Regions from separate parts of the Mesorhizobium sp. WSM1497 genome, predicted to be linked through region 2. Evidence: riboswitches for the same ligand, from Rfam matches in the RefSeq annotation. Region 2 holds a riboswitch; the other holds the start of a gene.

Region 1 (15,797 bases), 2.0 Mb from region 2:
GTGCGAATTTCTGCTTGAACGACAGTTTCTTCGCCGGCACTTTTGGCGCGGCGGCTTCGCTCTTGCCTGACGCGGGCGCCTCGCCATTTTCGGCTCTCGCCCGCGCCTTGCGGTCGTCCAGCTTCGTGCCGCCGCGCTGCGCCAGCATGTCGGAGTAGCCACCGGCATATTCGATCCAGCGGCCTTCACCATCCGGCGCGATCAGGCTGGTCACGGTGCGGTCGAGGAAATCGCGGTCGTGGCTGACCAGGATGACGGTGCCGGCGAAACCGGCGACCAGTTCCTGCAGCAGTTCAAGCGTCTCCATGTCGAGATCGTTGGTCGGCTCATCGAGCACCAGAAGGTTTGCGGGCCGCGCCAGCACGCGCGCCAGCAAGAGCCGCGCCCGCTCGCCGCCGGACAACTCGCGCACCGGCGTGCGCGCCTGCTCGGGCTTGAACAGGAAATCCTTCATGTAGGAGACCACGTGGCGCTGCTCGCCATTGATGACGAGGTTCTCGCCGCGCCCATCGGTGAGATATTGTGCCAGCGTCTCCTGCGGGTCGACCGCCTCGCGCTTCTGGTCGAGCGTGGCGATCTCCAGATTGGTGCCGAGCCGCACCGAGCCGGCGTCCGGCTTCATCTCGCCGGTCAGCATCTTCAAGAGCGTGGTCTTGCCGGCGCCGTTCGGCCCGACCAGGCCAACGCGATCGCCACGCTGGATGCGGGTCGAAAACGCCTTGACCACGGTGAGATCGCCAAAGCTCTTTTCGATGTTTTTCGCCTCGATCACCAGCTTGCCGGACTCGGTGGCGTCGCTCGCCACCATGGTCGCCGACCCTTCGGCTCCGCGATGACCGCGAAAACGCTGACGCATGGTCTGCAACTCGCCGAGCCGGCGCATGTTGCGCTTGCGCCGCGCCGTCACGCCGTAGCGCAGCCAATGCTCTTCGCGAACGATCTGGCGGCCGAGCTTGTGCTGCTCGCGTTCTTCTTCCTCCAGAACCAGGTCGCGCCATTCCTCGAAATGGCCGAAGCCCTTGTCCAGCCTGCGGGTCTGGCCGCGATCGAGCCAGACCGTGGCGCGCGACACGCGTTCGAGGAAGCGGCGGTCGTGCGAGATGACGATCAGCGCCGAGGAGGTGCGGATGAGTTCTTCTTCCAGCCATTCGATGACCGAGAGGTCGAGATGGTTGGTCGGCTCATCGAGCAGCAGGATATCGGGCTCCGGCGCCATGACGCGGGCAAGGGCGGCGCGCCTCGCCTCGCCGCCCGACAGGTCGTTCGGACGTTCCTCACCCGACAGGCCGAGATGCTCCATCAGATAGCTGGCGCGGTAGGGATCGTCGGCGGGGCCAAGCCCGGCCTCGACATAGGCGCGGACAGTGGCAAAACCTTCCATGTCGGGCATCTGCGGCAAATAGCGGACGGTCGCCGAAGGCTGGCGGAACACTTCGCCGTCCTGCGGCTCGATCAGGCCGGCGGCGATCTTCAGCAGGGTCGACTTGCCGGACCCGTTGCGGCCGACCAGCGCGATCTTGTCGCCGGCCGAAGCCGTCAAGGCGGCGCCATCGAGCAGCGGCGTGCCGCCGAAGGTCAGTTTTATCCCGTCGAGGTTGAGAAGGGGCGGGGCCATGTCAGCTTTCAGGTAAGGGATAGGGATGAGCGAGCAGCATCGCGCGGCCATGGCCGAGCGCGATTTCGAGGCGGCCCCCGGTCTTGTCGGACTTGACCTCGTTGGAAATGGTCAGCGACGAACCGAACGCCACCTTGACGTGAGCGAGCGGCCATTTGGCGCCGGTGACGGTCAGGCCGTCGAGCTCGGAAAAGCCGAGCACCGAAAACAGCGTGCCGTCGGCATAGTCGAAGCCGGCCGTTCCGCGCAGCAGGGGGATGCCTTCCTGAGCGCCGCTGGTCAAAAGCACGTCCGTTCCAGCCTCCGCCAGCCGCAGGGCGAGCGACAGATGCAGAAAAGCGTGGTCGGCGCGCTTGCCGCCAAAGGCGCCAGCCAGCACCAGGCGGGTCGCGCCGCGCTCCAGTGCCGCGGCGACGGCAAGTTCGCCATCGGTCTGGTCCTTTTCCGCCGGGAAGGTCCGGCGCGGCACGGAAGCGAGATCGTCCGGCAGGTTGGCCGGCACCGAATCGAAATCACCCACCCACAGCTCCGGCACGAGACCCAGCAACCGCGCATGACCGATGCCGGCGTCGGCGGCGATGACGCGGGAGCCTTTGACCTGACGGTCGAGCCGTGGCGTACGGATGAGATCGCCGCCAAGCAGGATGGTGAATGTGCTCATATCGTGTGGCCCTTACCAGCCCGGCACGGGAAACGGAAGGCGGCAAACTCCCGCTTGCATGGCGGATCGGCCCGGCCTATGTGTCGAAACGCTCTAACGGGGTGCCGGACGCGATCTTCGCGGACCGGCTGAGAGGCAGTCTCGCCAACCCGCTGAACCTGATCCGGTTTGTACCGGCGGAGGGATTAGACGTTTCGGACAGTCCGACGCCTCAATTCCTTTCAATTCAAACGAAGGAGGCGCCGATGCGCACGCTTTTATACGCTCTTGTTTCAGCAACGGTCGTGGCCTTGTCCGGGCCCGCCTTGGCCAAGGACAAGCTCACCGTCTACACCTATGAGAGTTTCACCGCCGACTGGGGTCCGGGTCCCGTGGTGAAGAAGGAGTTCGAGGCCGAATGCGGCTGCGACGTCGACTTCGTCTCGGTCGCCGATGGCGTCGCGCTGCTCAACCGCGTCAGATTGGAAGGCGCATCGACCAAGGCCGATATCGTGCTTGGCCTGGATACCAATCTCACCGCCGATGCCAAGGCGTCAGGCTTGTTCGCGCCGCATGGCGCGGTGACGGATGTCAGTGTGCCGGGCGGCTGGAGCGACGACACTTTTGTCCCCTTCGACTACGGCTATTTCGCTGTCGTCTACGACACGCAGAAGATGAAGACGCCGCCGAAGAGCCTGAAGGAGCTGATCGAAGGCAGTGCCAACGACAAGATCGTCATCCAGGATCCGCGCACCTCGACGCCAGGCCTCGGCCTGCTTCTTTGGGTCAAGTCGGTCTATGGCGACAAGGCACCCGAGGCCTGGGCCAAGCTCAAGGCCAAGGTGCTGACCGTGACGCCGGGCTGGAGCGAGGCCTATGGGCTGTTCACCAAGGGCGAGGCGCCGATGGTGCTGTCCTACACGACGTCGCCAGCCTACCACATGGTCGCCGAGAACACGGAGCGCTACCAGGCGGCCTCCTTCGAGGAGGGCGAGTATCTGCAGATCGAGGTGGCGGGTATCACCACGACAGGAGCCAAGAATCCGCTGGCGGCCAAGTTCATGGCCTTCATGACCGGGCCGAAATTCCAGGATGCCATCCCCGAGACCAACTGGATGTTCCCGGCAGGCAAGACCGACAAGCCGCTCAATTCGGCCTTCGACAAACTGGTCAAGCCAACGAAGACCTTGCTGTTCAGCCCGCAAGAGGTCTCTGCCAACCGCAAGGCCTGGGTCGATGAATGGCTGGCGGCGATGAGCAAGTAGGCAGCGCGATGGCGCCGGCGCATTCCACGGATTCCCGCGTCAGTGCCGGCATTGTAGCGCTCGCTGCAATCGCGCTGCTGATCGGCGGCGCGTTTGCCGGCCTGCTTTTCGAGGGCGCCCATGATTTCTCGGGCGCCTGGGCAGCCTTCGATCCCTATCTGCTTCGCGTCATTCGCTTCACGCTCTGGCAAGCGGTCCTGTCGACGCTGCTTTCGGTCATCCCGGGGCTGTTTGTGGCGCGCGCTCTGTCGCGGCATCCACGTTTCTTCGGCCGCGCCTTCATCCTGCAGATCTTCGCCGTGCCGTTGGCGCTGCCGGCCATCGTTGCAGCGCTCGGCATCCTGGCGCTTTATGGCCGTGCCGGCTATTTCGCCGGCGTGCTTGCCGTTATCGGCGGCGGAAGCTGGCCGGGCATCTATGGCCTGTCCGGCATTCTCGTCGCCCATGTCTTCTTCAACCTGCCGCTGGCGACGCGGCTGTTCCTCGAGGCGCTGCAGACCATACCGGCCGACCAATGGCGGCTGGCGAGCCAACTCGGCATGGCGGCGCGGCCGGCGTTCCGGCTGATCGAATGGCCAACGCTGCGCGCCGCACTGCCCGGCGTCGCCGGGCTTGTGTTCATGCTCTGCATCACATCCTTCACGATCGTGCTGACGCTCGGCGGCGGGCCGGCCGCGACGACGCTTGAGGTCGGCATCTACCAGGCGCTGCGCTTCGATTTCGATCCCGCACGGGCCGTTGCACTGACGCTGCTGCAGATCGCCTTGACCTTTATCGTGGTGCTGGCACTGACGCGGCTAGGCGCCAATGTGGTCGGCGATACCAATTTGCCGGTCGCGCAACGCCGCTATCTCTCGGTCAATCGGAGCGAGACCTGGTTGAACGCGCTACTCATCGTCCTGGCGCTGCTGTTCGTTGTCGGGCCGATGGCGGCAACCGTGATGGCCGGATTGAGTGCCGATCTCGCCCGCTTGGCCGGCGAGGCCACTGTCCGGCAGGCAACGCTGACCAGTGCGGCGCTCGCCTTCCTGTCGGCGCTGCTTTCGGTGATGCTGTCGCTGGCGCTGACCATGGCGCGGCGGGCGCTGGCGCTGACCCGCCGTGCCGGCGCAAAGACACTGCTCGAACACGCGACCGATACAGGCGCCGGTTTTGTCCTGGTCGTGCCGCCGATCGTCGTCGGCGCCGGCTGGTTCCTGTTGTTGCGCCATGTCGGCGATGTCTTCGCCATCGCCCCGGTCATGGTCGTCACCGTCAACGCGGTGATGGCGATGCCGTTTGCGCTCCGCGCCGTGCGTCCCGCCTATGATGCAGCGAGCGAGCGTCACGAACGGCTCTGTGCACAGCTCGGCATTGCGGGCTGGAACCGGCTGATGCTGGTCGACTGGCCGTCGCTGCGGCGACCGCTCACCACGGCCTTCGCTTTCGCCATGGCGCTGTCGCTCGGCGATCTCGGTGTCATTGCCTTGTTCGGCAGTGATTCCGTGCAGACATTGCCCTACCTTCTTCTGGTTCGGATGGGCAGCTACCGCACCGAGGATGCCGCCGGCCTCGCACTGCTGCTCGGCCTCGTCTGTCTCGCGTTGATCGTGGCGGCGCACTGGCTGGGAAGGGAGGAGGTCCGTGATGCGTGAAAAGGCGGCCAACGGGCTCGCGAAGGGCGCGCCGGTGCGGCTGGACAAAGTGTCGTTCAGCTATGGCAGCTATGGCGAGGCGCCGCTTGTTTTCGATGTCGAGTTTGCCGCGGCGACGATCACCGCCATCATGGGGCCGAGCGGTTCGGGCAAGTCGACACTGCTCAATCTGGTCGCCGGCTTCGAGACCCCACGGTCGGGCCGCGTGCTGGTCGGCGGTGTCGATGTCAGCGCCGAGCCGGCCTCGGCGCGGCCGGTGTCGATGGTGTTCCAGGAGAACAATCTCTTCGCGCATCTTTCCGTCGAGCAGAATGTCGGGCTCGGCCGCTCGCCATCCCTGCGGCTGACCGAGGCGGACCGCGCCGCGGTCGCCGAGGCGCTTGCGCGCACCGGTCTTGCGGGCAAGGAGAAACGCCTGCCGCGCGAGCTCTCCGGGGGCGAACGTCAGCGCGTCGCCCTGGCCCGCGTGCTGGTGCGCGACCGACCGGTGTTGCTGCTCGACGAGCCCTTCGCTTCGCTCGGACCGGCTTTGCGCGACGAGATGCTGGACCTGGTTGCCGCCGTTCATGCCGAACGCGCCATGACAGTGCTATTCGTCACCCACCAGCCGGAGGATGCACGCCGCATCGGCGAGCATATGGTGTTTGTCGACAATGGGTTGGTCGCCGCCACCGGCAAGGCTGATGATTTCTTCGCCGGGGCTGGTCCGGAGGCGTTCCGGCGCTATATCGGCGCGGGTGCCGGATATTCCACATCACGCGATGTTGCCCGGAAGCGGACATAATTTACGGTCAAACCGGCTCCAGGCGATGTGGCGTTTGCTTGCCATGACCGGGGGAGTGTGGCTAGGTCCGCCCTACCGGTCCGGCACAGGCCGTGATTTGCCTGCAGTATCCGGCGCCCGCCCCTGGGATGGGCCGCGGATACTGCAGCAGTTTGAGATATGGCACGTGAACATTCTGAAGATCGTCCCCGATTTTCAATGTCATGTGCCGGGACCCGAAAGGAAGCCGTTCTGGCGATCGGCGCTAACACATTGGGAATGAAACCGCTGGCGCGCTTTCTCGCGCTGGCCGGCTTTGCCGTGGCGTTGGCAAGCTGCCAGATGTTCACGCCGCCGGAAGTTCAGGAATCCGGCTTCCAGCCTTCCGACAAGCCGATCACGGTGGACAATGTCGGCGCCAACAACAAGCTCGCCGAATTGGCCAGGGCGCAGCATCCGCGCATCCTGGCGACCTATGGCGGCGAATATTCCGATCCCAAGCTCGAGCGCATGGTCGCCAAGGTGGTCGGTAGTTTGACGGTGGTGTCCGCCAACCCGACACAGACCTATCGCATCACCATTTTGAATTCGCCCAATGTCAATGCCTTCGCGCTGCCGGGCGGCTATCTCTACATCACGCGCGGCCTCCTGGCGCTGGCCAATGATTCGGCCGAGCTTGCCGCTGTCATCGCGCATGAGATGGGCCACGTCACCGCCAATCACGGCTTGCAGCGCCAGCAACTCGAGGCAGAGGAAGGCTTGGCGACCAAGGTGGTTTCCGATGTGCTCGGCGACAGCCCGACCGCCAAGGCGGCGTTGATCCGCGGCAAGCTGAGGCTCGCGCAATTCTCGCGCAACCAGGAACTGGAAGCCGACGCCATCGGCATCAAGTCGATCGGCGAGGCCGGCTACGATCCTTTCGCCGCCGGCCGCTTCCTGCAATCAATGTCGGCCTACACGGATTTCCGCTCGATCAGCGGCGCCACCGACGCCAGCCTCGACTTCCTGGCCACGCACCCCAATACGCCGCAGCGCATCGATCTGGCGCAGCGCCATGCCCGCCAGTTCGGCGCGCCGGGCGTCGGCACGCGCGACCGCGATTCCTTCCTCGCCGGCATAGACGGCCTGCTCTATGGCGACACGCCGGAAGAAGGCTATGTGCGCGGCGAAACCTTCCTGCATCCGGGCCTTGGCGTTTCGTTCACGGTACCGGACGGCTTCATCATCGACAATTCGGCGGCAGCGGTGACGGCCACCGGCCCCGGCGACATAGCGATCCGTTTCGATGGCGTGTCGATCGACAAGAACCGGGCGCTGACGGACTATATCCGCAGCGGCTGGGTGGCTGGTCTCGTCGACAGCAGCGTCAGGCAGGAAACCATCAACGGCAACGAGGCAGCGACCGCGCATGCCGGCGCCGAAGGCTGGCAGTTCGACATTGCGGTGATCCGCGCCGGCGGCCAGGTCTACCGGCTGCTGACCGCGGCCCCTTCGGCCAGCACGTCGCTGGACACAATCGCCCGCTCGGTCAGCGGCTCGTTCCGGATCTTGAGTGCCGCCGAAAAGGCGGCGCTGAAGCCGCTGCGCATCCGCGTCGTCACTGTCCAGCCTGGGCAGACGATGGGTTCGCTTTCGGCGCAGATGGTCGGCGTCGACCGTAAGCTCGACCTGTTCCGCGTCCTCAACGCGCTGTCGCCTGGTGCGGCGGTTTCGGCCGGCGACAAGGTCAAGATCGTCACGGACAAGTAGGCACCTCCGGACGCCTGCCGCCGTTCAGGCGGCAGTCGCCATGAACTCCGGATTCTGCTTCACCAACGCGACCTTCAGCTTTTCCATGGCGCGGGCCTCGATCTGGCGGACGCGTTCCTTGGAGATGCCGAGGGTTTCGCCGAGCGCTTCCAGCGTCGCGCCCTCGTCGTTAAGCCGGCGTTCCTCGATGATCCTCAACTCCCGTGCGTTGAGCGCGCGAAGCGCCTCCCTCAGCCAGAGCGAGCGGCGCGCGACATCGATCTTGTCGCCGACGATCTCGTCGGGCAGCGGATCGTCCGAGACCAGGAAATCCATGCGCTCGGTCGAACCCGCATCGTCGGCAACCGGCATGTTGAGTGAGGAGTCGGGAGCCGACAGCCGCGAATCCATCATCGCCACGTCGGCTTCGGAGACGCCGAGTGCTTCCGATACTTCGCGATAGAGCGTTGCGTTTGACAGTGGCTCGGCGCCATTCGCCAGCCGCGCGCGCAGGCGTCGCAGGTTGAAGAACAGCGCCTTCTGCGCCGAGCTGGTGCCGCCACGCACGATCGACCAGTTGCGCAGGATGTAGTCCTGCATCGAGGCCCGGATCCACCATGTCGCATAGGTCGAGAACCGCACCTCGCGCTCCGGCTCGAAGCGGGCGGCGGCCTCGAGCAGTCCGACATGACCCTCCTGGACCAGGTCGCCGAGCGGCAGGCCGTAATGGCGGAATTTGGAGGCCATGGAAATGACCAGCCGCATATGCGCGACGGTGATGCTGTGCAGCGCGTTCTGGTCGTTGTCCTCTTTCCAGAGCAATGCAAGCCGATGCTCTTCGTCACGTTCGAGGTAGGGAGCCTTCATTGCCGCGCGGACCATGATCCGTCCTGCCGTGTCTTCCATCATGAGGCGCTCCCTGGGTGGTGCGGATGACTTTGCAAACTTGGCTGGCGCCCGGGTTGAAATGGCGGCGCCGTGCCCTAGAACAGCCAGAACTGCCATGCGCGGGAAAGGTTCCGCGACCGTGGCTGCGGGATTGTGTTGCCCGACGGGCTCCGGGGATGATCCGCGACAGTTCTGGTGTCGGCTGGAAAGCGCCAGTTTGAGTATGCGATTTCAGAAACTGGTTGTTTTTGGAATTCTGCTCCTTATTTTTTCGGCTTGCATCTGTCAGTTTCCAGCGCTCACAATATGCCGGTCGGCCGGCCAAGGACGGGATCACAGAAAAATGAAATGGCTCAAGTCGCTCATCATCGCCGGAACGCTGCAGGCCTTGGCTGTCACCGCAGGCCATGCCGGCGCCAATCTCGACCAGATCAAGCAGGCCGGGGTCATCAAGGTCGGCACGGAAGGCACTTATGCGCCATTCACCTATCATGACACTTCGGGCGCACTGGTCGGCTTCGACGTCGAAATCGCCAAGGCGATCGCCGACAAGCTCGGCGTCAAGGTCGAATTCCTCGAAGGCAAGTGGGACGGGCTGATCGCCGGCCTCGACGCCAATCGCTATGACGCCGTCATCAACGAGGTCGGCATCACCGATGCCCGCAAGGCCAAGTACGACTTCTCCGATCCTTACATCGCCTCCAAGGCGGTGCTGATCGTGCGCGGCGACAACACAGACATCAAGACCTTTGCCGATCTCAAGGGCAAGAAGTCGGCGCAGTCGCTGACCTCGAATTTCGGCAAGCTGGCCGAAACGAACGGCGCCGAGCTGGTCGGCACCGATGGCTTCGACCAATCGATCCAGCTGCTTCTGACAGGCCGTGCCGACGCCACGATCAATGACAGCCTGTCGTTCCTCGACTTCAAGAAGCAAAAGCCCGACGCCAATGTGAAGATCGCCGCGCAAGAGGAAAACGCCGACTATTCCGGCGTCATCGTGCGCAAGGGCGATCCGGAGCTGGTCGCGGCGATCAACAAGGCGCTGGCCGACATCAAGGCCGACGGCACCTATAAGAAAATCTCCGACACCTATTTCGGCCAGGACGTTTCGAAGTAATCTATGAGGCGGGCCGCTCCGCGGCCCACAGGACATATCGAGCGGCGAGCCGTCTTTGACGGTCCGCCGCTTTTGTCGTGATATGTCGCGCCTCGACGAAGCCTCGACTTATTTGGAGGATGTTACGTGCCGCACTGGCTGCAACTGATGCTGGAGTCGCTGCCTTCGCTGTTGTGGGCGGCGCTGATCTTCACCGTGCCGCTGACGCTGTTGTCCTTCGTCCTTGGGCTGACCGTTGGGTTGGGTGCGGCGCTTGCCCGGCTGTTTGGTCCGAAACCGCTGGTCGCGCTGGTGCGCTTCTATGTCTGGATCTTCCGCGGCACGCCGCTGCTGGTGCAGCTGTTCCTTATCTTCTACGGCCTGCCGTCGGTCGGTATCCTGCTCGACGCCTTCACGGCGGCGTTGATCGGCTTCACGCTCAACATCGGCGCCTACACGTCGGAAATCATCCGCGCGGCCATAGGCTCGGTGCCGAAGGGCCAATGGGAAGCGGCCTATTCGATCGGCATGACCTGGAGCCAGGCGATGCGGCGCACCATCCTGCCGCAAGCCGGCCGGGTCGCGGTGCCGCCGCTTTCCAACACCTTCATCTCATTGGTCAAGGATACGTCGCTGGCCGCCGCCATCACCGTGCCGGAGATGTTCCAGGCGGCGCAGCGCATCGTCGCCACCACCTATGAGCCGCTGATCCTCTATGTCGAGGCGGCGATCCTCTATCTGGCGCTGAGTTCGGTGCTGTCGGCCTTGCAGACGCGGCTGGAGACCCGGCTCAACCGCTATGGCGGCTTCCTGGAGGCACGCTCATGATCGGCCTCAGCAACATCGAAAAGCGCTTTGGCGACAATCTCGTGTTGAAGGGCGTGACGGTCACCATTGCCGAAGGCAGCGTCACTGCGCTGGTCGGCCCGTCGGGCGGGGGAAAGAGCACCCTGCTGCGCTGCATCAACCTCCTGGAGATCCCGACCTCGGGCACGGTGCGCATCGGCGACGAGACGCTCGAATTCCATCCTGGTGGCAGGGTTCCGGCCAGGGATATCCAGCGCCTGCGGCTGCAGACCGGCATGGTGTTCCAGAACTTCCAGCTGTTTCCGCATCGCACCGCGATCGAGAACGTCATGGAAGGGCTGGTGACGGTGCTGAAATGGGCGCCTGAGAGGGCACGCGAGCGGGCGCTGGCTCTGCTGGAGAAGGTGGGGATGGCGCACAAGGCCGACGCCTGGCCGGCGACGCTGTCGGGCGGCCAGCAGCAGCGCGTGGCGATCGCCCGCGCCTTGGCGCCGTCGCCGAAAGTGCTGCTCTGCGACGAGCCGACCTCGGCACTCGACCCGGAACTGGCGCAAGAGGTGGTCGACGTGCTTGGCAAGCTCGCCAGTGAAGGCACGACCATGGTGATGGCGACGCATGATCTGCGCCTCGCCTCCAAGATCGCCAAGGAAGTGGTGTTCCTCGATGCCGGCGTCGTCGTCGAGAAGGGACCGGCCGCGGTGCTGTTCAACAATCCGGAGCAGCAACGGACGAAGCGGTTCATTGCGACGCTGAAGCAGGAGGCTGAGAAGGAAGGCGGCGGCGGGTAGGCGCGGCCTAGGGTCTGTAGAATTCGGGCGATGGCCCCGAAGGCGCGCCGGTTCCGGTATATCTTGCCGGATGCGCGAGCAGGCCGTCAGCCATCCTTCGGCATATCGGGCCTTGCCGCCAGCAGCCGCTGAAATTTCACCGTCAGATCTCCCCCGAAATCGCGGCTCTTCATTTGCAGGTTCAGATATGATGGCTGACGAGCGCCACGCCAAGTCCGATGAGGATCGAACCGCATGTCTTGGGGATCACCCATCCGGCGCCAGTGAACCGGCCAACGGCGAGCGAGGCGATGCCGACCGCCGCAAGGTCGGCCATCGAGAAGATGAGATTGACGATGATGCCGAGGATGAGGAACTGCAACCCGACGGCCATGCCGGCTGACGGATCCACGAACTGCGGCAGGAAGGTCAGGAAGAACAGTGCCGTCTTGGGATTGAGGATCTCGACGACCATGCTGTCGCGAAATGTATTCGGGGCCGGCCTGGCACCATCCTCACCCATCCGGTTCCAGCCCAGGAACATGGCAAGGCCCAGCGAAATGAGATATGCGGCGCCCGCCCATCGGATCACCAAGAAAGCGACCGGCGCGTGTTCCATCAGTGCGGCGAGCCCGACCGCCGCGGCCAGGATGTGCACGTAACAACCAAGATGGACACCCAGTGCCGCCATCAATCCGGCCTGACGGCCATGGGCCAGCGTCTGCGCTGTCATGTAGAGAATCGCCGGTCCTGGCATGCAGGCGAAGGCGAGCGTTGCGAGGGCGAACGGAATCCAGAGATCCAGCGATGGCATGACAGCTCCTCCCATGATCAAGCCGTGGGAGGAGTAGGCCGGGGGGCAGGCCGAAAACATACGGCGGATGCCGTATTTGGATGATGATCGGGTTTGGCTAATCTGCCGATGGTTAAGGGGACGTTGCCGGGTTGCCCATTGTCGCGGCTGCGATATCAGCCGGTGGGCAATCCCAGACGAACCGCGTAGGCGGTCAGTTCGGCGGTGTTGTGGAGACTGAGCTTGCCCATCAGATTTTCGCGATGTTTGCGAGCGGTCGGCAGGCTGATGCCCAGTCGTTCGGCGATGTCGCGCGTGATCATGCCTTGCGCCACCAGTTGAAGGATCTGCCGTTCGCGCCGCGTCAGCGGTACCGGGGACAGGATTTCCTGCGCGGCTATCGGCTCGCTTTCCCTGCCTATATCGCTGACCGCGAAGCGAACGGTTTTCGCCAGATAGGTGCCTCCGTTCTTGACCGCTTCGATGGCAGCGCCGAGTTCCTCTGGATCGCCATCCTTGGTCAGGTAGGCGTTGGCGCCGGCGCTGAGCGCGGCGCGTACTGTCCTCGGCTCGACATTGGCCGTCAGCACCACGATCCGCAGGCGTGGCGCCAAGGTCCTGATGGTGGCGATAAACTGCATCCCGGTCACACCTGGCATGCCGAGGTCGAGGATCAAAAGGTCGGCGCGCGTGCTTCGCAGCTGGCCAAGCAGCGCCTCGGCATCCGCAGCCTCGGCGACGACCGAGATATTGTCCATAGCCGAGATAAGCAGCTTCAGCCCCTCGCGCACGATGGCATGGTCGTCGGCGAGTATGGCGGTGAGCGAGCGGTTCATCGGGGCACCATCCAGGGCTGCAGCGGCGTATATGGATCGATCGCCAACTTATGCGAAACAGGTTGCCGGTAGATCAACGGTACCGGGGAAGACCGGCCGGAGAATTACTTGGGACAATTGGAGGGATTCGATGCAGGAAGACAAGATACGCCAGGCCCTGGTCGAACTCCTGTATCGCAATTCCTACGGCGTGGTCATCTCCAACATCGTGATCTCGATGGCGGCGGTCTATGTTCTGAGAACGGCCGTTTCCGCCAATTGGCTGACCGGCTGGCTGGCGGCGCTGTATCTGCTGACGGCTATCCGGGTGCTGGCGTCGCGCCGTTTTTTCAGCCGCTCAAGGGATCGCGGCTCGATCTTGCACTGGGCATGGCTGGCCACGGCGTTTTCCTGTATGTCGGGCCTTCTGTGGGGGGTGCTTGGCTGGGTCGGCTTTATGCCCGAGGCGCCGATCGTGCTGTCCTTCACGGTCATCGTCCTGACTGGTCTCGTCTGCGGTACGGTGCCGTCGCTGTCGGCCTTTCCGCCGGCGCTGGTCGGTTCCATCCTGGCCACGGTGGTGCCGGTCGCCTTGCGCTGCTTGACCACCCAAAGCGATATTTCCGGCGCCTTCCTGTTCCTGCTCGCATCGCTGGTGGCGATCAATTTCTACTACTGCCGTATCACCTACCGCATGCTGCGCGAAACCGTCAGCCTGCGACTGGAGAACGAAACGCTGGTCGAGCACCTGCAAGAGGAACGCGACAGGGCGCAGACCGCCGACCGTGCCAAGACGCGTTTTCTGGCGGCGGCGAGTCACGATCTGCGCCAACCGATCCATGCCCTGAGCCTGCTGGTCTCGACGCTTGCCATATTGGGGCAGCGCGGCGACGTACCCTCCGGCGAGGCGCGCGATCTGGCCAGCCGGGCGAAATCGGTTGTCAGCAACTTCAGTGGGCTGCTCAACGCTTTGCTCGATATCTCGCGGCTCGATGCGGGCATCGTCACGGTCGCGAGCGAGGCGGTGCCGCTGCGCGACCTCTTTGGTGATCTTCGCAATGAATTCGCCGCCGAGGCAAAACAACGCGGACTTACGTGGCGGGTGGTAGACAGCAGTCTCTACGTCGACAGCGACCCGATGATGTTGAAGCGCATCCTCAACAACCTGGTCTCGAATGCCCTTCGCTACACCAAGCAAGGTGGTGTCCTGCTGGGCTGTCGCCGGCGCGGCGCATGTGTGGAGATACAGGTCCTCGACAGCGGCCCCGGCATCCCCGCCGATCAGCAGGGGATGGTCTTCGAGGAGTTCGTGCAGTTGCAGAACCCGGCGCGGGACCGCACGCAAGGCTTGGGACTCGGGCTCGCCATCGTTCGCCGCACCGCCGAGCTGTTGGGGCACCCCCTGAAATTGGCTTCGACGTCCGGGCGCGGTTCCCTGTTTTCCATCACCGTCGCGAAGGCCGGCGCGGTGCAAGCTCGCTTGGAGGTCGACACGACATCGCCGGCCAGCAGTGCCGCCGGCATCATGGTGGTCGAGGACGAGGGCGACGTTCTCGATGCCATGGTGCGCTTGCTCAGCCTGGAGGGACATCGTGTCTATCCCGGCCGCTCCGCCGCAGAGGCGCAGGAGGCCCATACGGCGGCGCTGGCTGCCGGCGATGCGCCGGTCGACCTGATCATCGCAGACTACCGTCTCGAGAATGACACCACCGGCACCGACGCGATCCGTGCGCTTCACGCCCATATCGGCTGGCTTGTCCCGACCATCATCATTACTGGCGATACGTCGCCGGCGCGCCTCAAGGAGATCAGCGCCAGCGGCAGCCGCATCCTGCACAAGCCGATCGCCGACGAGGAATTGCGCGAGACCATTGCCGCGGTCTGCTTTGGCGGCAAGGCGATAAGTGGCGACACACGTTAAAACGAAAACGCGCGCTCGACGGCTCGGTGTGCCGGCAAGCCGCGATGCAGCATGCTGATGCGCAGGGCCTACCAACCTCGAAGCTGCCGCCCGAAAGCAAAAGAGGCCCCGGTCAAACCGGAGCCTCCAATCGTTTCTGGCAGGATTTCTCGAAAGGTGAGAAAGATCAGGCAGCTTCTTCCTGCTCGGCCTCTTCATTGTCGGCCTTGGCGCCACGCTTAGGGCCCTTGTTGAGGTTGACCTCGATCAGGCGCACGGCTTCGGTTTCCGACATGCGGTTGACGGCCGCGATCTCGCGGGCCATGCGGTCGAGCGCCGCCTCGTAGAGCTGACGCTCGGAATAGGACTGCTCCGGCTGGTTGTCGGCGCGGTAGAGGTCACGCACGACTTCCGAGATCGAGATCAGGTCGCCCGAATTGATCTTCGCATCATATTCCTGGGCGCGGCGCGACCACATGGTGCGCTTGACGCGGGCGCGGCCCTGCACGACCTTCAGCGCGCGCTCGACATAATCCTCTTCCGACAGCTTGCGCATGCCGATGGAGGTCGCCTTGGCGACCGGCACCTTCAGGCGCATCTTGTCCTTCGAGAAGTCGATGACGAACAGTTCCAGCTTGTGTCCAGCAACTTCCTGCTCGTCGATCGAGACGATCTGGCCGACGCCATGCGCCGGGTAGACGATGTACTCGCCGGTCTTGAAACCGTGACGCGCAGCGGTGGACTTCTTCTGCGGGGTGATCGTTGCCATTGCGCACTGAACTCCTTGTTGTGGTACCGGCGTCCTGCCGGCCCGAACTCGCGCGATCGGAGAAACCGACCGTTAGCCGCACAACAGATGAACCCATCGGAAAAGCCGGACCGGCAAACCGCAACATCGCGACCGCCTGGCCCAGATCGCTCTGGTCCGAATGGGATTTTCACCTTTCAGTGATTTGGGGCGTCTGCGCCATAAATCGACGTTGTGTCACCGGCATGTTTCGCTGATGTAACACAAAAAGTCGGAAGAATCAAGGTTTTGCTGCATACGCGAAGGCCACAACCCGGCGCCGGCTGTCAAGCCGGTTA
Region 2 (15,797 bases):
CCGCACGGGCCATTCAGAAATCGAGCGCACGGTAGTGGATGACGGCATGGTGGTGGCGCATTTATTAAATCCTGGATGCTTTTTTGGGGACGGGAACCGGTCAGGCGTAGGCGACGCCTGCCGCGATCACGCCCGATGCGCCGTGCCCGGCATGTTCAGGGCGCTCCGGGACGGCGTGTTCCATTGTTGTCCTGCTGGCATGTGATGATGAGAGAGGCGGCATGGTGGCGCGAAACTCTGCCTCAATCTTGGTTTTGCCATGGTCACCCAAGTATACATTTTCGTAAGCTTCGAGTTCTGGGCTGTTCCAAAAACCGTCCGGTGTGATTTATCCACCGCATGACGCGAATCGACGAACCCATGAACGGTTGGCTGCCGGTCGGCAGTTCTGTTCCAGGCGACTGGCGGCAGTCGTCGATCTGGCAGGGGCTGACGCGCTATCCAGAAGCCGGCCTAGCGCTTTTATGCCTGACACAGATCCTGTGCTGGACCGTGGCGCCCGCGCTTGTCGACGTGTCACCGCCCAACGATGTCGTCGAAGGCTTCATGTGGGGCCGCGAATGGGTGCTGTTGACCTACAAGCATCCACAGCTTCCCGGCTGGCTGCTCGAGATCAGCCATCTTCTGACCGGATCGTTCCGCTGGCCGCAATATCTCGTGGCTCAGCTAACGATCTCGGCCACTTTCGTGCTAGTCTATCTGCTGGCCCGCGACATGCTCGGGCGAACCCGCGCGCTGGCCGCCGTGCTTCTGATGCCGTCGCTCTATTTCTTCGGCTGGCCGACCCCACAGTTCAATCATGACTACGCGCAGATGCCCTTCTGGGCCGCTATCTGCTGGCTGTTGTGGCGTGCGGGCCGTGGTGGTGGGCCGGGCTGGTGGCTGGCGCTCGGGCTGGTGTCGGGCGTCGGGCTCTATGCCAAGCTTTCCACCGGCCTATTATTGCTTTTCGGGGCGATCTGGCTGCTGTCGGACACACGCGCACGCAGTCGGCTCGCCACGCCCTGGCCATGGCTCGGGCTCGCGGTTTTCGGCGCTGTCGCCGCTCCACTGGCCGCCGAACTCTGCCGCGTCGATTTCCTGCCGCTGACCTATGCCGGCTGGCGCGATCAGTGGGTGGTGGCTCATCGCTCCCGCTTTTATTATATCGGCGTCCAGATGGCTGGGCTCTGCGGCTTTCTTCTGGTGCTGGCGATATCAGGGCTGCTGCGGCGCTCGCCCGCGCCGCAAAAGCCCGTCGGGCGCGGCACGCTGGTCTATCTCTTGTGGATGGGGGTTGGCCCGGCGATCCTCGTCATGGTGGCGTCCCTGTTCACCGGCGCCGGCGAGGCCTGGGGCGCGCCGATGTACAATCTTGCTGGCGTTGTGGCGCTCGCCTTGCTGGGCCATCGCCTCGGCGCCATCGAGATGCGAAAGCTGGCGATCTGCGCGCTCATCTCCATTGTCGGCATATCCGGTGCCTATGCGGGCATCCGCTGGACGAAATGCAATCTGCGTGGGCGCATGGACGCCGTCTGCTGGCCGGCGCAAAAGATCTCGGATGAGGCAGAGGCTGTCTGGCACGCTGCGACGCCCGATCGGCTCGACATCGTCGGCGGCCATGCCCTTATTGCGCCGCTGGCAGGCCTCAATGCCTATGACAAGCCGTCGATCTTCACCGAACTGAACATGCAGTACGCCCCCTGGATCACCAAGGAGCGGCTGCGCGAGCATGGCATATTGCTGGTCTGGCCCGGGCGCGATGTGCCATCTTATCTGCAGGCGTGGGTGGGCGACATCCCGGTCAAAACCGTTCTTTTCGACTGGTCGCTCAAGGCGCCGCCGGTGGCGATCAGCTTCGCCGCCATTCCGCCTGGCGCGCGGCAGTTGCCGGGTGCTATCGACGGCCTCGCCCGACCGAGCAACTGAAGCAGATCCGCCGGTCCGCTGGACGAAGCAGGTGACAATGCCCATCTATGTCCAGACAAACTTGCCTTTGAGGAGACGTGATATGGCGACTTCGACCGAACGCGCAGTCCTTGCCGGTGGCTGCTTCTGGGGTATGCAGGATTTGATACGGCGCTATCCCGGCGTCATTTCCACCCGTGTTGGCTACAGCGGCGGCGACGTGCCCAACGCCACCTACCGCGACCACGGCAGCCATGCCGAAGCCATCGAGATCAATTTCGATCCAGCCATCATAAGCTATCGCACGCTGCTGGAACGCTTCTTCCAGATCCACGATCCGACGACCCGCAACCGTCAGGGCAACGATGTCGGGATGAGCTATCGCTCGGCTATCTACTACACCAGCGACGAACAGAAGCGCATCGCCGAGGACACGATCGCCGATGTCGATGCCTCGGGCCTGTGGCCGGGCAAGGTCGTCACTGAAGTCGCACCCGTTGGCCCCTTCTGGGAAGCCGAGCCCGAGCATCAGGACTATCTGGAGAAATATCCCAACGGATACACCTGCCACTTCGTCAGGCCGGGGTGGAAGCTGCCGGTTCGGGAAAAAGCGGTGCCGTAGATACACTGATACGACAGGATTTGAGAAGCCGCGGAGCGCTCGCTCCGCGGCTTCTTTTCATTGCAATTCCTACTTGCCGCAATGGTTGTCGTTAACTGTCGGCGCGGTGGTGCCCGGCGATGTACCACTGGCATCGGGCTGTGCGCCCTGCGGATGGGCAGGGCAATTTTCATCCGCGTTTGAATTCGTGGTGCCCGGTGCTACCGTCGTACTGTTGGTCGTGCCGGGGTCTACCGTGTTCGGCGAAGCCGGCGTATTTGGGTCGACGGTGACCGACTTGCCGCTGCCGCCGGATCCGTCGGTGCCGCTTGTGCCATTGCTCTGCGCCATGGCCGATGTCGCCAGGCCAATGGTGAGCGCCGAAGCTGCGAGGATTTTCATGAACATGGTTTGTCTCCATTGTCTGTGAACTCGTCGCGTAGCGACTGGTGGGACAACCTCGCGGCCTGGTGAAGGTTCCCGATAAATTCTCGCGCCGGCAGAGCCAACCGCGCCCGCCCTGGCGCAATGCTTTTGGCGCAGTGCGATAAAAAAACGGCTTTTCCTTCAACTCGAATGATGCTTTAAGGCGCACATCCACAGGGGTGCTCCGTACGGCCGGGGCTGAGACGGGGGCGGCAAGCCCACAGACCCTAGAAGCTGATCTGGGTAATACCAGCGGAGCGAGGCGGGCGATGTTTTCAGGCGCACAGATTTCCCTATATCCCATGACCGACGATTTCGTCGGTGTCATCCTTGGCGCGCTCGGTGCGCTCGATCCCTGGCGCGACAAACTCAGGATCGAGACCGACGACATCTCGACCTTGCTGGTCGGGCAACCCGAAGTGCTGTTTCCTGCCATGCGCGACCTCTTCGTGGCGGCGGCACGCAGCGGCAAACATTGCGTGTTGTCGGCCACCATCTCGCGCGGCTGCCCTGGCGAGCCGGACGATCCGATCTGCCGCTCCGATGCGTTTGGCGGGCCCGTCGGTCCACTCGGCCCGCGCAAGGACGCGGCCATCGCGGCGGTGCGCAATGCTGCTGCCACCGGCCAGCCGGCGGCGGCGCAGTTCTCGCTCTATGTGATGGGCACAGACGACCACATGGACGAGATCTACGGCTGCATAGACTTTCTCAAGCAGTCCGGCGTCTATGAGCGCTCCAAGCATTTCTGCACGAAACTGCGCGGTGACGCCGGTGCGATCTTTTCGGCGCTGGACGAGGCTTTCTGCCGTTTCGGACCGGGCGCTGGCCACGTAACCCTCGACGTCACGGTCTCGGCCAACAGCCCGTCGGCCGTCTGAAGCCGCGCCGCTCTCGCGGCCGTCAAAGGTTATCTCCCGTGGTCTCATCATCAGTCGCTTCGCGCCCGATCGCGAGCTTTCTCGTCAAGGCAATGCCGGCCATGATCTCGGCCGGTTTGCTCCTGATGGCGTGGGAGCTTTATGCCGCCTATTCCGGCATCAGGGCCACGATACTGCCGGCGCCGTCACGCGTCTTCGAGCAAGCGATGCTCAATCGCGAGGCGCTGGCCGACAATGCCGTTCCGACCATCCGTGCCACGCTTCTTGGCTTTGCCTGTTCGCTCAGCGCCGCCTTCGTGCTGTCGATGCTGGTCGACTTCTTCCAGCTGCTGCGGCGTGCGTTGTTTCCCGTCTTCATCGTTAGCCAGACCTTGCCGCTGGTGGCGATCGCGCCGCTTGTGGTGCTGTGGTTCGGCTTCGGGCTGGCGCCCAAGATCATGCTGGTGGCTCTGGTCACCTTCTTTCCGATGCTGGTTGCATTGGTCGAAGGCTATGAGGCGACCGAGGCCGAGATCGGGCAAATGCTGCGCGCCATGGGGGCAGGGCGCTGGCGCATCTTCCTGCTCGCGCGGCTGCCTTCGGCGCTGCCTTACTTCTTTGCCGGGTTGAGGATCTCCATCACCTATGCGGTGGTCGGCGCCATCTTCGCCGAGTATGCCGGTGCCGCAAAGGGACTGGGCATCTACATGCTCAACGCCAAAAACAATTTCCGTCCTGATCTGGTTCTTGCCGCCGTCGGTGTCAGCGCGGCGGTGACCCTTGTCCTGTTCGGGTTGACCGTGTTGCTGCAGCGCCTTGCCATGCCCTGGGAGCGAGCCGGCAGGGAAACTGCCGGGAAGGGGGCCTGGCGATGAGCCGGCTCGAACTGCGGCATGTGCACAAGGCGTTCGGTGGGCTCGACGTGCTGGCCGATATTTCGCTCAGCGTCGGCGCTGGTGAGTTCGTCTCGATCCTTGGACCCTCGGGTGCCGGCAAGTCGACGCTGTTCCAGCTTCTGACCGGCGCCGAGCATGGCGAGGGCGAGATGTTGTTCGACGGCGCGCGGCTCGACGACCACGGCAGGCACTTCGCCTTCATGCCGCAGCGCGACGCGCTGATGCCATGGCGGCGCATCCTCGACAACACGACGCTCGGGCTCGAAGTGCAAGGTATGAGGAGACAGGCGGCGCGGGCGCGCGTTGCGCCGTTGTTTGCCGAATTCGGGCTTGCCGGCTTCGAGCAGCATTTTCCCGCGCAGCTGTCCGGCGGCATGCGCCAGCGCGCGGCCTTGCTGCGCACCGTGGTGCAGGAGCGCGACATGCTCCTGCTCGACGAGCCGTTCGGCGCGCTCGATGCGCTGACCCGCACCGCCATGCAGCGCTGGCTCGAACAGATGTGGCGGCATCATCGCTGGACGGCGCTCTTGATCACCCATGACGTGCGCGAAGCCGTGTTCCTGTCCGACCGCATCTATGTGCTGTCGGCGCGCCCGGCCCGCATTGTGCGTGAAATCAGGGTGCCGTTGCCGCGCCCGCGCAGCCTTGGCGGCGATGCCGCGCGCCAGGCAAGCGCGCTCGAGGCCGAAATCCTCGACATCATCCTCAACCCCAATCCATCCAAAGGACACGATCATGACTGACTTGACGCGTCGGCAGGCCTTGTTGCTGACCCTTGCCACCGGCCTTCCCTTGATTGCCGGGACGGGTCGGGCTCGAGCACAATCGGCGGCACAAAAGGTCACCGTCGCCCTCGACTGGACGGGCAATACCAACCACATCGGACTGTTCGTCGCCCGCGACAAAGGGTTTTATCGCGAAGCCGGGCTCGAGGTCGACATCCTGCCCTACAGCGATACCGGTGCGGGCACGCTGGTCGCAAACCGCGTCGCCGATTTCGGCATCAACGGCACCATCAGCCTGTTCACCCAGAGAACCGCCGGGGCGGATCTGAAGGGCGTCTATGCGGTGGTGCAATCCGAAACAGGCCGCGTGGTCTTCAATGCGGCACGCAACGAGATCAAAAGCCCAAGAAGCCTCGACGGCTTGATCTATGGCGGCTTCGGCAGTGCCTGGGAAAACGCGCTGATATCGACCATCATCCGCCACGACGGCGGCAAGGGCAATTTCGAGACGGTGACGCTCGGCACCTCAGCCTATGAGGCGCTGGCCAATGGGTCGGTCGATTTCACGCTCGAAGTCTCGACCTGGGAGGGTGTCGAAGCCGAGCTCAGGGGCGTCAAGCAGCGCAGCTTCGTCTATGCCGATTATGGCGTGCCTGACGAGCACACGACGCTGATCTCTTCGAGCGAAGCCTATCTCCAGGCCAATCCCAAGCCTGCGGCCGACTTCGTTCAGGCGACGCGACGCGGCTACCAGTTCGCTGTCGACCACCCCGACGATGCGGCAACCCTGCTGATCGCTGCAAACAAGGATGCCTTGACCAATCCGGCGCTGATCCACGCCTCGCTGAAGGCATTGATCGACGGCCATTATCTACGCAGCCAAAGCGGGGCCATCGGGACGATGGATCCGGCCAAGATGGAAGCGATTGGCGACTATCTCTTCGCCTCCGGCATTTTGCGCGATTCCGACGGCAAGCTGGTTGCTCGACGCCCGGATTTCGGGAGCTATTTCCGCAACGACTATCTGAGCTAGTCTGGCAAAACCAAATGACATGGGTCGCCAGTCTTTCTGGGCGACCGCGTGGAGCAGGTCGTCTGGAAGTGGCGCCCTGGCTCCCCGACAGCCAGTTTAAGACCGATCTGATCTTGTTGATTAACTGCCCGGCAATGGTTGCGTGCAAAGGTCGCCCTGAGGGATCATTGGGGTGTCTGCATTGCTCATATCAAAAAGCGAGGCGCTTTCGCACGTCAGTGACGGCACGATTCTGTCCGCAGCCCGAAAGCGTGAGATCCTGGTGGATTTGCGCGAAGGTTTCTTTCGGATCTGCGCGCTGGCCTTCGCGGGCATGTTCGTCTACCGCGGCGTGTATCACCTGATGCTCGACCCGACGCGCATCAATGTGGCGCTGGTGGCGATTTCCGAGATCCTGACCTTTACCTGGCTGCTTCTGTCGCGTCGGCCGAAGGTTCGCGACTGGAACCCGCTCACGGTGGTTGTCTCCGTGATCGCCAGCTTCGGTGTCGGTTTCATCGACCTGGAGCCGGGCGTGGCGTTCATCCCGGTCCATGTTGCGGCGCCGCTGCAGGCCCTGGCGTTGGGGTTCGTGATCTGGGGAAAGATATCGCTGGGGCGTTCTTTCGCCATTCTGCCGGGCAATCGCGGCGTGATGACGGGCGGTGCCTACCGTCTGGTGCGGCATCCGATCTATGCCGGCTATCTTGCCGGCCATGTCCTGTTCCTGCTATCGGCCTTTTCCTTCTACAATCTAGCCGTCTACGCGGTGATCACCTTCTTCCAGGTGCACCGCATCCTGCGCGAAGAGGCGCTGCTGGCCGCCACGCCGGAGTACCGGGACTATATGAAGCGCGTCCACTACAGGCTGTTCTACGGCGTCGTTTGACAGCGCCCCGGCGCGCAGAATCGTTCGGTCTGCAATCACCTGGCAACGTTGATCGTCAATAGACCTGCGCATTGTTTGTGCAAACTAATATTACAACTTTATTATTTCAGAAATTTTGAGGTATATATACCACACTTCAATTTCAGTATTCTCTCTGTGAAGCTGAAACTCACTACCTCGCGTAATTGCTTCTGCAATCGGCTTCTCGCCATCTCCGGCCGATCGGAAAGCCCGCCACACTGGTGGGCTTTCTGCGGTCCACAGGCGTGCCGGAATTAAATTCTGGTTGCCGTCACCAGGATGGCCGTTTCTGTTGCTGGCGAGACTTCTTCCGCGCGCGATGCCCGCCACAATCGCGGAACGGTAGGCCTTTGGAGCGCTCGTCTTTTGAACATCGCAGCTGCGACGTTCAATCCTACGGCGCCGGCTCCTATGGCGGCGGCCTTGGGCTCGTGCTGCTCATTGTCATCGTGCTTGTCGTACTCGGGCGCATCTAGCCGAGTTATCGCCAACTGATCGCAATCTCGTGAGCGCCCCAATGTCGGCGTGCACCGGATTGTGATGCAGGCAAGCCGGCTTGTGATCCTGCACTCTGCAAAACTTTCGTATGGTCATTGCGGTCCACACCCCCCCCGTGGAAACAAGAGGAGAGGGTCCCACCCCTTGTCCTCCTCCAAGGCCCGCTCCGGTTCACCGTAGCGGGCTTTTGCTTGCTGGCGAGGCAAAACCGGCTCGCATCAAACCCTATGGGCGAGGCGTTCAGATGCTGGCGCCAGTCGACTACTCCATGTCAGGCACGTCACCGCTGACGAAGAGCGTGTTCGGCGGACCATATTCGCCCAGCGTCGGATCGGCCTCACGGCTCCAGGCGATGACGCCGGAATGCTTTGCCGTCAGAGCCCTGGCGGTGCGTATGGCGCGATCCTCGCTCTGCTGGTCGGCGGGTCCAAAGGCTGGGAACAACTCGCCATCCTCACCGCGATCGAACGCGACCACGACGATCAGCCTGGGATTTTTCTGGCCACTGGAATCGGACATCTTGCACCTTTGGCGCAGAACCTATCACATTGCTCGGGGTTGAAGGCCGCGAATCGATGAATGCCGACTTTGGGGAGTGGCATCGTGCAAGATCAGCGTTTCGATGAGCCGGTCAGGATTGCGCTCGGCCGATCGCGAAACTCGATCTTCAACGTGGAGCGGGTCGCTCAGGCTGCCGACATCCTGCTGAACCGCTGGCCGGTTGCGACCGGGCAAAAGCATATGGTTGCCCGCAAGGCCTGTCTGGCCGTGCTCGAGGGAAAGAAAGAAGTCTCGGCGGCAAGAGCGGCGTTCATCAACGCCGCTATCGAGGCGGACATCCTCGTCGAACCGCGTGAGGTGTCGATCCCGTAGCCTGCCCCTGGTGAAATTGAATCAGGATCTGGCTCCATCCCCTTGATGTATGCCTCTTTTTGGCGATCGCCGACCGGCTTTTCAGGGCTATTGACCTGCCTCTCGGCACGCCCTGCACGGTTATCCCGCACATTTCGCTGCCTGTTGGTCAGTCTTCGGCATCTGTTGACATAGCATCCGGGCCTCGGTATTGAACAGGATTATACAGGTTCATTGAACAGGTACCCTTATGAAGCGGCGCGCGGTTCAACTGTCTCCCGGTACGGGCAAGCCCGAGCAGATCGCCACCGTCCTCGAACATGAGATCCGTTCCGGCGTCCTCGGTTTCGGCGACCGCCTTCAAAGCGAGAACGAACTCGTCCAGCGCTTCTCCGTGAGCCGCAATACGGTCCGCAAAGGCCTCGAGGAACTGTCCAGCCGCGGGCTGATCACGACCAAGGTTGGTATCGGCTCGTTCGTCACCTTCGACGGCAAGCCGGTCGACGACTCGATCGGCTGGTCGCGCGCGCTGGCCGATGCCGGCGCCAATGCCGAGACGCGGACGCTGCGGCTGGAGGTCATCGAAGACCCCGATCTGGCTGCGCTGCTTGGTATCGAAAGCCCGTTCTTCATCGCCGTCGACCGGGTGCGCACCAACGCCAGCGACGGCCATGCGATCTCCATCGAGCGCAGCCGGTTGCCATTGTCCTCCGAGCTCGAGGACGTACCGTTGCGCGGATTGCGCGAGGGCTCGCTGCACCAGACGCTGCGCGTCGCCGGCCTCATTCCCGACCATGGCGAGGAATGGGTCGAGATCGAGATGCTCAATGCCGAGGATGCGGCCATCCTCGGCTGCCCGCAAGGCACGCCTTTCCTGCGTGGCCGCCGGCTGACGCGCGCCGCCGACGACCGGCCGATCGAGTACGTCACCAGCCTGCTCAATCCGGCGCATTTTGCGCTGCATATGAGGTTCTGAGCGATGTCGGATGCGACCAGCAAGGCTATTGATCGCGCCATGGGGGCGCTTGTCGGCGGAGCGCTGGGCGATGCGCTCGGCATGCCGACGCAGCTTTTGTCGCCGGTTCGCATTGCCGAACTCTACGGCCATGTCGAGGATTTCATCGAGCCTTTCCCGGATCATCCGGTGTCGAAGGGACTGGCCGCCGGCACCATCACCGACGATACCGAGCAGGCGTTGCTGCTCGGCCGTATCCTGGTCGAATCCGGCGAGCGTTTCGACCATGCGCGCTGGGTCAATGCGCTGCTCGACTGGGAACGTGAGGTGAAGGCGCGTGGCAGCTATGACCTTTTGGGGCCATCGACCAAACGCGCCATCGACGCCATCAACAATGGTGTGCCGGCTGAGGAAGCGGGGCGCAGCGGCGACACCAATGGTGCGGCGATGCGTATCGCGCCGGTCGGCATCATGATGCCGCTCGAACCGTTGGAAGGGTTCGTCGGCAAGGTGGCTGAGACCTGCCGGGCCACGCACAACACCTCGATTGCCATCGCCTCCGCCGCTGCCGTTGCGGCAGCCGTCAGCCGCGGCGTCGCCGGCGGTGGCTGGCGCGACGCTTCCGCCAGCGCGGTCGCGGCGGCGAGGCGAGGGGCGACACTCGGACATTGGGTGACCGGCGGCGACATCGCCGCGCGCATCGTCTGGGCGCAAGACATCGTACACGGCAAGGCGATCAGGGATGCGATCCGGCTGATCACCGATCTGGTTGGCACCGGCGTCGCCAGCCAGGAATCCGTTCCGGCGGCCTTCGCCGTGCTGGAAGTCGCGCGTGGCGACCCATGGCAAGCAGCCGTCATCAGCGCCAATCTCGGCGGCGACACCGATACGATCGGCGCCATCGCTGCCGGCATGGCCGGCGCCTGCAGCGGTTTTTCCCGATTGCCGCAACAGCATATCGCCCGGCTTGTCGGCCTCGACATGTCGGAGGTTCGCGCGCTCGCCGCCGATCTCGTGGCAGCAAGGATGGCGAAAATCGGTTCCGGCAAGGACGCGGCGGAATGAGCGGCCGTCTCGTCCATGTCGGCAGTGCCGTGGTCGACTATGTCTACCGCATCGACGCCCTGCCGGCGCCCGGCATGGAAAAGACGGCATCGAGCTTTGCCCAGGTCGCCGGCGGCGGCTTCAACATGATGGTGGCGGCCAGCCGCACCGGCATGCAGGTGGTGTTCGGCGGCCAACTCGGCAGCGGGCCCAATGGCGATTTCCTGCGCGCTGCGTTCATAGCCGAGGGTATCGAGACACTGACGCCGCCATCGCCCGTGATGGACAGCGGCAACTGCGTCGCCATGATTTCGAGCGACGCCGAACGCACCTTCGTGTCGTGGCCTGGTGCGGAGAGCGTTCTCAGCCTCGACATGATGGCGCCGGTCGCGGTGGCACCGGGTGACTGGGTGTTCACCTCCGGCTACACGCTGAGCTACCCCAAGAGTCGCGATGCGCTCACTGATTGGATCGAGGCGCTGCCGGCAGGTATTCCCTTCGTCTTCGACCCGACGCCGGTCATCACGGACATTCCGCGTCCCATCCTGTCGCGGGTGCTTGCCCGCACCACATGGCTGAGCTGCAACACGACGGAAGCCGCCGAGATTGCCGGCCCAGGCGATGTCGAGGGCCTCGCGGTACGGCTGCTGGGCGACCACTGCCCGAAGGCAGCGGGCGTGGTCATCCGCTCCGGGGCAAAGGGTTGCCATATCAGGTTGGCCGACGGCACGGCGCAGACCGTTGCCGGCTTCAAGGTCACCGCCATCGACACCAATGGCGCTGGCGACACCCATATCGGTGCTTTCGTCAGCGCGCTGGCGCGCGGCATCCCGCCCTTCGAGGCAGCGCGCTATGCCAATGCGGCAGCGGCCATATCGGTCACCCGCCATGGCGGCTCGTCGGCGCCGACCGACCACCAAATCCAGACATTCCTGAGCCATGCCGCCGATCCGTCGGGAGCAGGCCGGACACAGAAGGCCAATGCATAACAGCTGGAAAGCCTGACAAGCCCGGGAACCGGGCAAACCCACAGAGAGGAACCAACCATGCGCATGCCTGACTTGACTGCTCTGCTGACGGCGACTGCCGTCTTTACCTCCGCACTCGCGTTCGCCGCCAAGGCTGACGAAGTGCATGTGCTCAACTGGAAGGGATACGGCGCCGACGAACCATGGGCGGTGGAGGCTTTCGAAAAAGCGACCGGCAACAAGGTCGTCAACGACTTCTTCAATTCCGAACAGGAAATGCTGACCAAGATCCGGACCAATCCCGGTCTCTACGACGTGGTCATGATCAATGCCGCCTTCAACGACCAGGCGATGGACGGCAAACTGATCCAGCCGATCGACGTCTCCAAATTGCCGAACTACGCCGACATCAGCAAGGACAAGGCGGGATCGCCGATGCTCGTCCATGACGGCAAGGTCTATGGCGTGCCGTGGGTGTGGGGCCTCACCGCGCTCGCCATCAACGACAAATCCTTCGACAAGCCGCCGACGAGCATCGCCGAGATGTGGGATGCCGCCCACAAGGGCCGCGTCGTCATTCGCGACGATGCCGTCGAAGCGGTGCAGTTCGGCGCCATCGCAACGGGCCAGAACATCAACGACATCAAGGATATGGATGCGGTCAAGGCGAAGCTCACCTCGCTGATGCCGCAGATCAAGACCTTCTGGAGTTCGGAGAACGACTGGAACCAGATGGTCGCCTCCAACCAGATCGACATCGGCACCTACTGGAGCGGCTCGGCCGATCGCGCCAAGACGCATTTCAAATTGCCGGTCTCTCTGGTCGTGCCGCAGGAGGGTGCCGTCGCCTGGCTCGACGCGTTTTCCATTCCGGTCGGCGCCAAGAACGTCGCCGGCGCCGAGGCTTTCATCAACTACATGATCGACCCGAAATTCTACGTCGAATGGGTCACCAAGGTCGGTGCTCCTGTCTCCGCCAACACCAAGGCGGTGGAAGCGCTGCCCGAGGATGCCTTCAACCGCAAGGTCATGGGCGACCCCGAGGTGGCCAAACGCATCCAGTTCCAGGCGCCGATCACCGATGCCCAGCGCGAAGCCTATCTGGCGCTGTGGCAGCAGTTGAAGGTCGACGTGAAATAGAGCCGACATCCCGGCCAGCCGGCGGTTCGCGCCGGCTGGCGTTTCAATCCTGGGGGAGGGTATCATGGCAGCAGCGACAGCGTCGCGAAGCGGGCTGAGATCGGCATTGCCGCTGCTGGCGCCAGCCTATCTCTGGCTGACGGTGGCGATCTTCCTGCCGCTCTCGGCCATGGTCTTTTTCTCGTTCATGACCGAGCTGCCGCTGTCGGGAAAGCCGTGGACATTCACCCTTGGCAACTATGCCACCTTCTTCTCGCAAAGCCTCTATCTGACACTGCTGCTGGCCTCGCTGCGGCTTGGCCTCGAAGTGACGCTGTGGTGCGTCGTCATCGGCTATCCCGCCGCTTACGTGCTCGCCAAAGTGCTGAAGGGGCGCAGCCGCGAGGCGATCTTCCTGCTCGTCATCTTGCCGTTCTGGTCGAACGGGCTGGTGCGCATCTTTTCCTGGGCGATGGTTTTGCGCGAGGGCGGCATTCTCGACACCGCGCTCAACGCCGTGCTGCCGTTCAAGATCAACATCGACCTGATGTATTCCTATCCAGCCGTCATCATCGGGCTGGTGCATTCCTACGTGCCTTACATGGTGCTGACCTGCTATCTCACGCTGCAGGCGATCGATGACTCCCTGATTGAGGCCGGGCGTTCGCTTGGCGCTTCACGGCTACAGGTGCTGAAGCGGGTGATCATCCCGCTGTCGATGCCCGGATTGGTCGCGGGTGCGGCCCTGATCTTCGTCCCCGTCGTCGGCTCGTTCATGGAGCCGCGCATCCTCGGCGGTCGCACCGGCACCTTCTACGGCACGGTCATCGAGGACCAGTTCGTCGCCGTGTTCAACTGGCCGCTCGGTGCCGCGCTTTCCTTCATCCTGCTGGCCGTGGTGCTGGTCATCCTGTCGGTGGCGTCGCCGGTGCTGCGGAGGGCCGCGTGATGGCGACGACCCGTGTCCTCGAATGGCTTGGCCGCTTCTACATCGGTCTGCTGCTCGCCTTCCTCTATCTGCCGATCATCATCATGGCGCTGATGTCGTTCAACGTCTCGCCCTTCTACCAATTGCCGTTCGAATGGACGACCGAATGGTACGCTTCGCTGTGGCAGAACGACCAGCTGATCGCCGCCACCTGGAACAGCGTCGAGATCGCCGTCATCACCACCGTCATCTGTGTCGTGCTCGGCTCGGCGGCATCGCTGGCGCTCTATCGCTATGAGTTTCGCGGCAAGAAATTCCTGCAGGCGCTGTTGTTTCCGCCGATCGCCATTCCGTGGCTGATCACCGGCACGGCGATGCTGATCTTCTTTTTCGGCGTCGGCATCGGTCGCGGGCTGCATGCGATCCTGCTTGGCCATGTCGCACTGGCGCTGCCCTATGTCATCGTCGTCGTCTCGGCCCGGCTGCAGACCTTCGCGCCGGAGCTGGAAGAGGCGGCACGCTCGCTCGGCGCCAACCAGTGGCAGATAACGAGGCGCGTCACGCTGCCTTGGATCATGCCAGGCGTCATTGCCGGAGGGCTGTTTGCGTTTGCAGTGTCGTTCGACCAGTTCGTGGTGTCCTATTTCCTGGCGACGCCTGGGCAGACGACGCTGCCGGTGGAAATCTACGCCGCGATCCGCAAAGGATTCACGCCCGAGATCAATGCGGTCTCGACGATCATCATTGTCGTGTCGATGGCGCTGATGCTGCTCACGGCGCGGTTCTTCAAATTCGGCGGAGAGAAATAATGGCCGGCGTGCAGGTATCTGATGTCTCGCGCAGTTTCGGCGCACACAAGGCGCTGGACAATGTCTCCATCGATTTCGCCGATGGCGGGTTCTATGCGCTGCTGGGGCCGTCGGGCAGCGGCAAGACCACGCTGCTGCGCCAGATTGCCGGTTTCGATTTTCCCGATTCGGGCCGCATCACCATCGGCGGCGAGAGCGTCGAGCGGGTGCCGGTCGAAAAGCGGCGCATCGGCATGGTGTTCCAGAACTATGCGCTGTTTCCCAATATGAGCGTCGCCGACAATGTCGCCTTCGGCCTGTCGGTGCGCGGCGAGGCCAAGGCGGTGATTGCAACGGAGGTGCAGCGCGCGCTCGATCTGGTGCAGCTCGGCAAGCTTGGTGGCCGCCGGCCGCACCAACTCTCCGGCGGGCAGCGGCAGCGTGTGGCTCTCGCCCGCGCTATCGTCACCAAGCCGCGCGTGCTGCTGCTCGACGAGCCGCTCGGCGCGCTCGACAAGGCGCTGCGCGTCGATATGCAGATCGAGCTCAAGCGCATCCAGCGCGAGATCGGCATCACCACCATCTTCGTCACGCACGACCAGGAAGAAGCGCTGACGATGAGCGACCGCATCGGCATATTGCGCGACGGCAGGCTGGTGCAGGAGGGGCCGCCGGAGGAGATCTATAACAGGCCGAAGAGCGAATTCGCCGCCACCTTCCTCGGCGACGCCAACATTTTTCGCGGCGACAGCACGGGCGATGGCATCAGGCTTGCGGACGGAACGGCGATTGCCGCTGGTGTGGGTGCCAAGCTTGCCGCCGGCGCCAAGGCGAGCTGTGCCGTGCGGCCCGAACGCATCCGCATCGCCAGGGATGCCGGAACACCGGATGGCAACGCCAACATGCTCAAGGGACAGGTTTCCAAGCGCATCTTCGCCGGCAGCAACAGCACCTATTTCGTCGAGCGTGCTGGTCAGACGTTGAAAGTGATTGTGCAGAATACCGGCATGGAACGGCTGGCAGAAGGTCAGGATGTCGTGCTGCGCTGGTCGCCTGAAAGCACGGTGTTGATCGCGGCGAACTGATCCTCACCGGGTCTTGCCAGACCGTCCGCAATCAGGGACAGCATAGACGGGCACGACCCGGAGCATACCGATGACCCTGGAACTGACTGCACGCGACCGATCCATGCTCGACGGCGAGCATGGCCTGTCAGCGGCTGCTGCCATGAAAATCCTGGTCGCCTTTTCCAACGCGATCGGGGCGGGCAGCCTGCTCGACATTGCCGGCGCCCATATCGATGGCTGTCTCTACCACGGCAAGGCCGGTCT

What was found. Region 2 has a riboswitch for thiamine pyrophosphate ahead of A9K65_RS16225 (YkoF family thiamine/hydroxymethylpyrimidine-binding protein). Riboswitches for the same ligand answer to the same signal wherever they lie in the genome.
Region 1: another riboswitch for thiamine pyrophosphate. It lies ahead of thiB (thiamine ABC transporter substrate binding subunit); the one in region 2 lies ahead of A9K65_RS16225 (YkoF family thiamine/hydroxymethylpyrimidine-binding protein).

Annotation. Positions count from the first base shown of each region.
Region 1 covers NZ_CP021070.1:1,373,996-1,389,792, forward strand. Annotated here, with positions in the region: gene A9K65_RS06735 (ABC-F family ATP-binding cassette domain-containing protein) at 1-1,615, opposite strand, end outside; gene A9K65_RS06740 (thiamine diphosphokinase) at 1,617-2,276, opposite strand; TPP riboswitch at 2,364-2,478, shown strand; gene thiB (thiamine ABC transporter substrate binding subunit) at 2,522-3,520, shown strand; gene thiP (thiamine/thiamine pyrophosphate ABC transporter permease) at 3,529-5,154, shown strand; gene thiQ (thiamine ABC transporter ATP-binding protein) at 5,147-5,938, shown strand; gene A9K65_RS06760 (M48 family metalloprotease) at 6,197-7,666, shown strand; gene A9K65_RS06765 (RNA polymerase factor sigma-32) at 7,691-8,554, opposite strand; gene A9K65_RS06770 (amino acid ABC transporter substrate-binding protein) at 8,877-9,650, shown strand; gene A9K65_RS06775 (amino acid ABC transporter permease) at 9,777-10,457, shown strand; gene A9K65_RS06780 (amino acid ABC transporter ATP-binding protein) at 10,454-11,224, shown strand; gene A9K65_RS06785 (LysE family translocator) at 11,406-12,017, opposite strand; gene A9K65_RS06790 (response regulator transcription factor) at 12,173-12,832, opposite strand; gene A9K65_RS06795 (ATP-binding protein) at 12,963-14,732, shown strand; gene A9K65_RS06800 (CarD family transcriptional regulator) at 14,899-15,480, opposite strand.
Region 2 covers NZ_CP021070.1:3,325,888-3,341,684, forward strand. Annotated here, with positions in the region: gene A9K65_RS16205 (hypothetical protein) at 1-13, opposite strand, end outside; gene A9K65_RS16210 (glycosyltransferase family 39 protein) at 361-1,908, shown strand; gene msrA (peptide-methionine (S)-S-oxide reductase MsrA) at 1,991-2,509, shown strand; gene A9K65_RS16220 (hypothetical protein) at 2,579-2,896, opposite strand; TPP riboswitch at 3,080-3,193, shown strand; gene A9K65_RS16225 (YkoF family thiamine/hydroxymethylpyrimidine-binding protein) at 3,184-3,792, shown strand; gene A9K65_RS16230 (ABC transporter permease) at 3,885-4,646, shown strand; gene A9K65_RS16235 (ABC transporter ATP-binding protein) at 4,643-5,410, shown strand; gene A9K65_RS16240 (ABC transporter substrate-binding protein) at 5,403-6,425, shown strand; gene A9K65_RS16245 (isoprenylcysteine carboxylmethyltransferase family protein) at 6,598-7,293, shown strand; gene A9K65_RS16250 (hypothetical protein) at 8,074-8,331, opposite strand; gene A9K65_RS16255 (DUF982 domain-containing protein) at 8,416-8,685, shown strand; gene A9K65_RS16260 (GntR family transcriptional regulator) at 8,915-9,640, shown strand; gene A9K65_RS16265 (ADP-ribosylglycohydrolase family protein) at 9,644-10,684, shown strand; gene A9K65_RS16270 (PfkB family carbohydrate kinase) at 10,681-11,652, shown strand; gene A9K65_RS16275 (ABC transporter substrate-binding protein) at 11,710-12,771, shown strand; gene A9K65_RS16280 (ABC transporter permease) at 12,836-13,699, shown strand; gene A9K65_RS16285 (ABC transporter permease) at 13,699-14,487, shown strand; gene A9K65_RS16290 (ABC transporter ATP-binding protein) at 14,487-15,551, shown strand; gene A9K65_RS16295 (aconitase X) at 15,622-15,797, shown strand, end outside.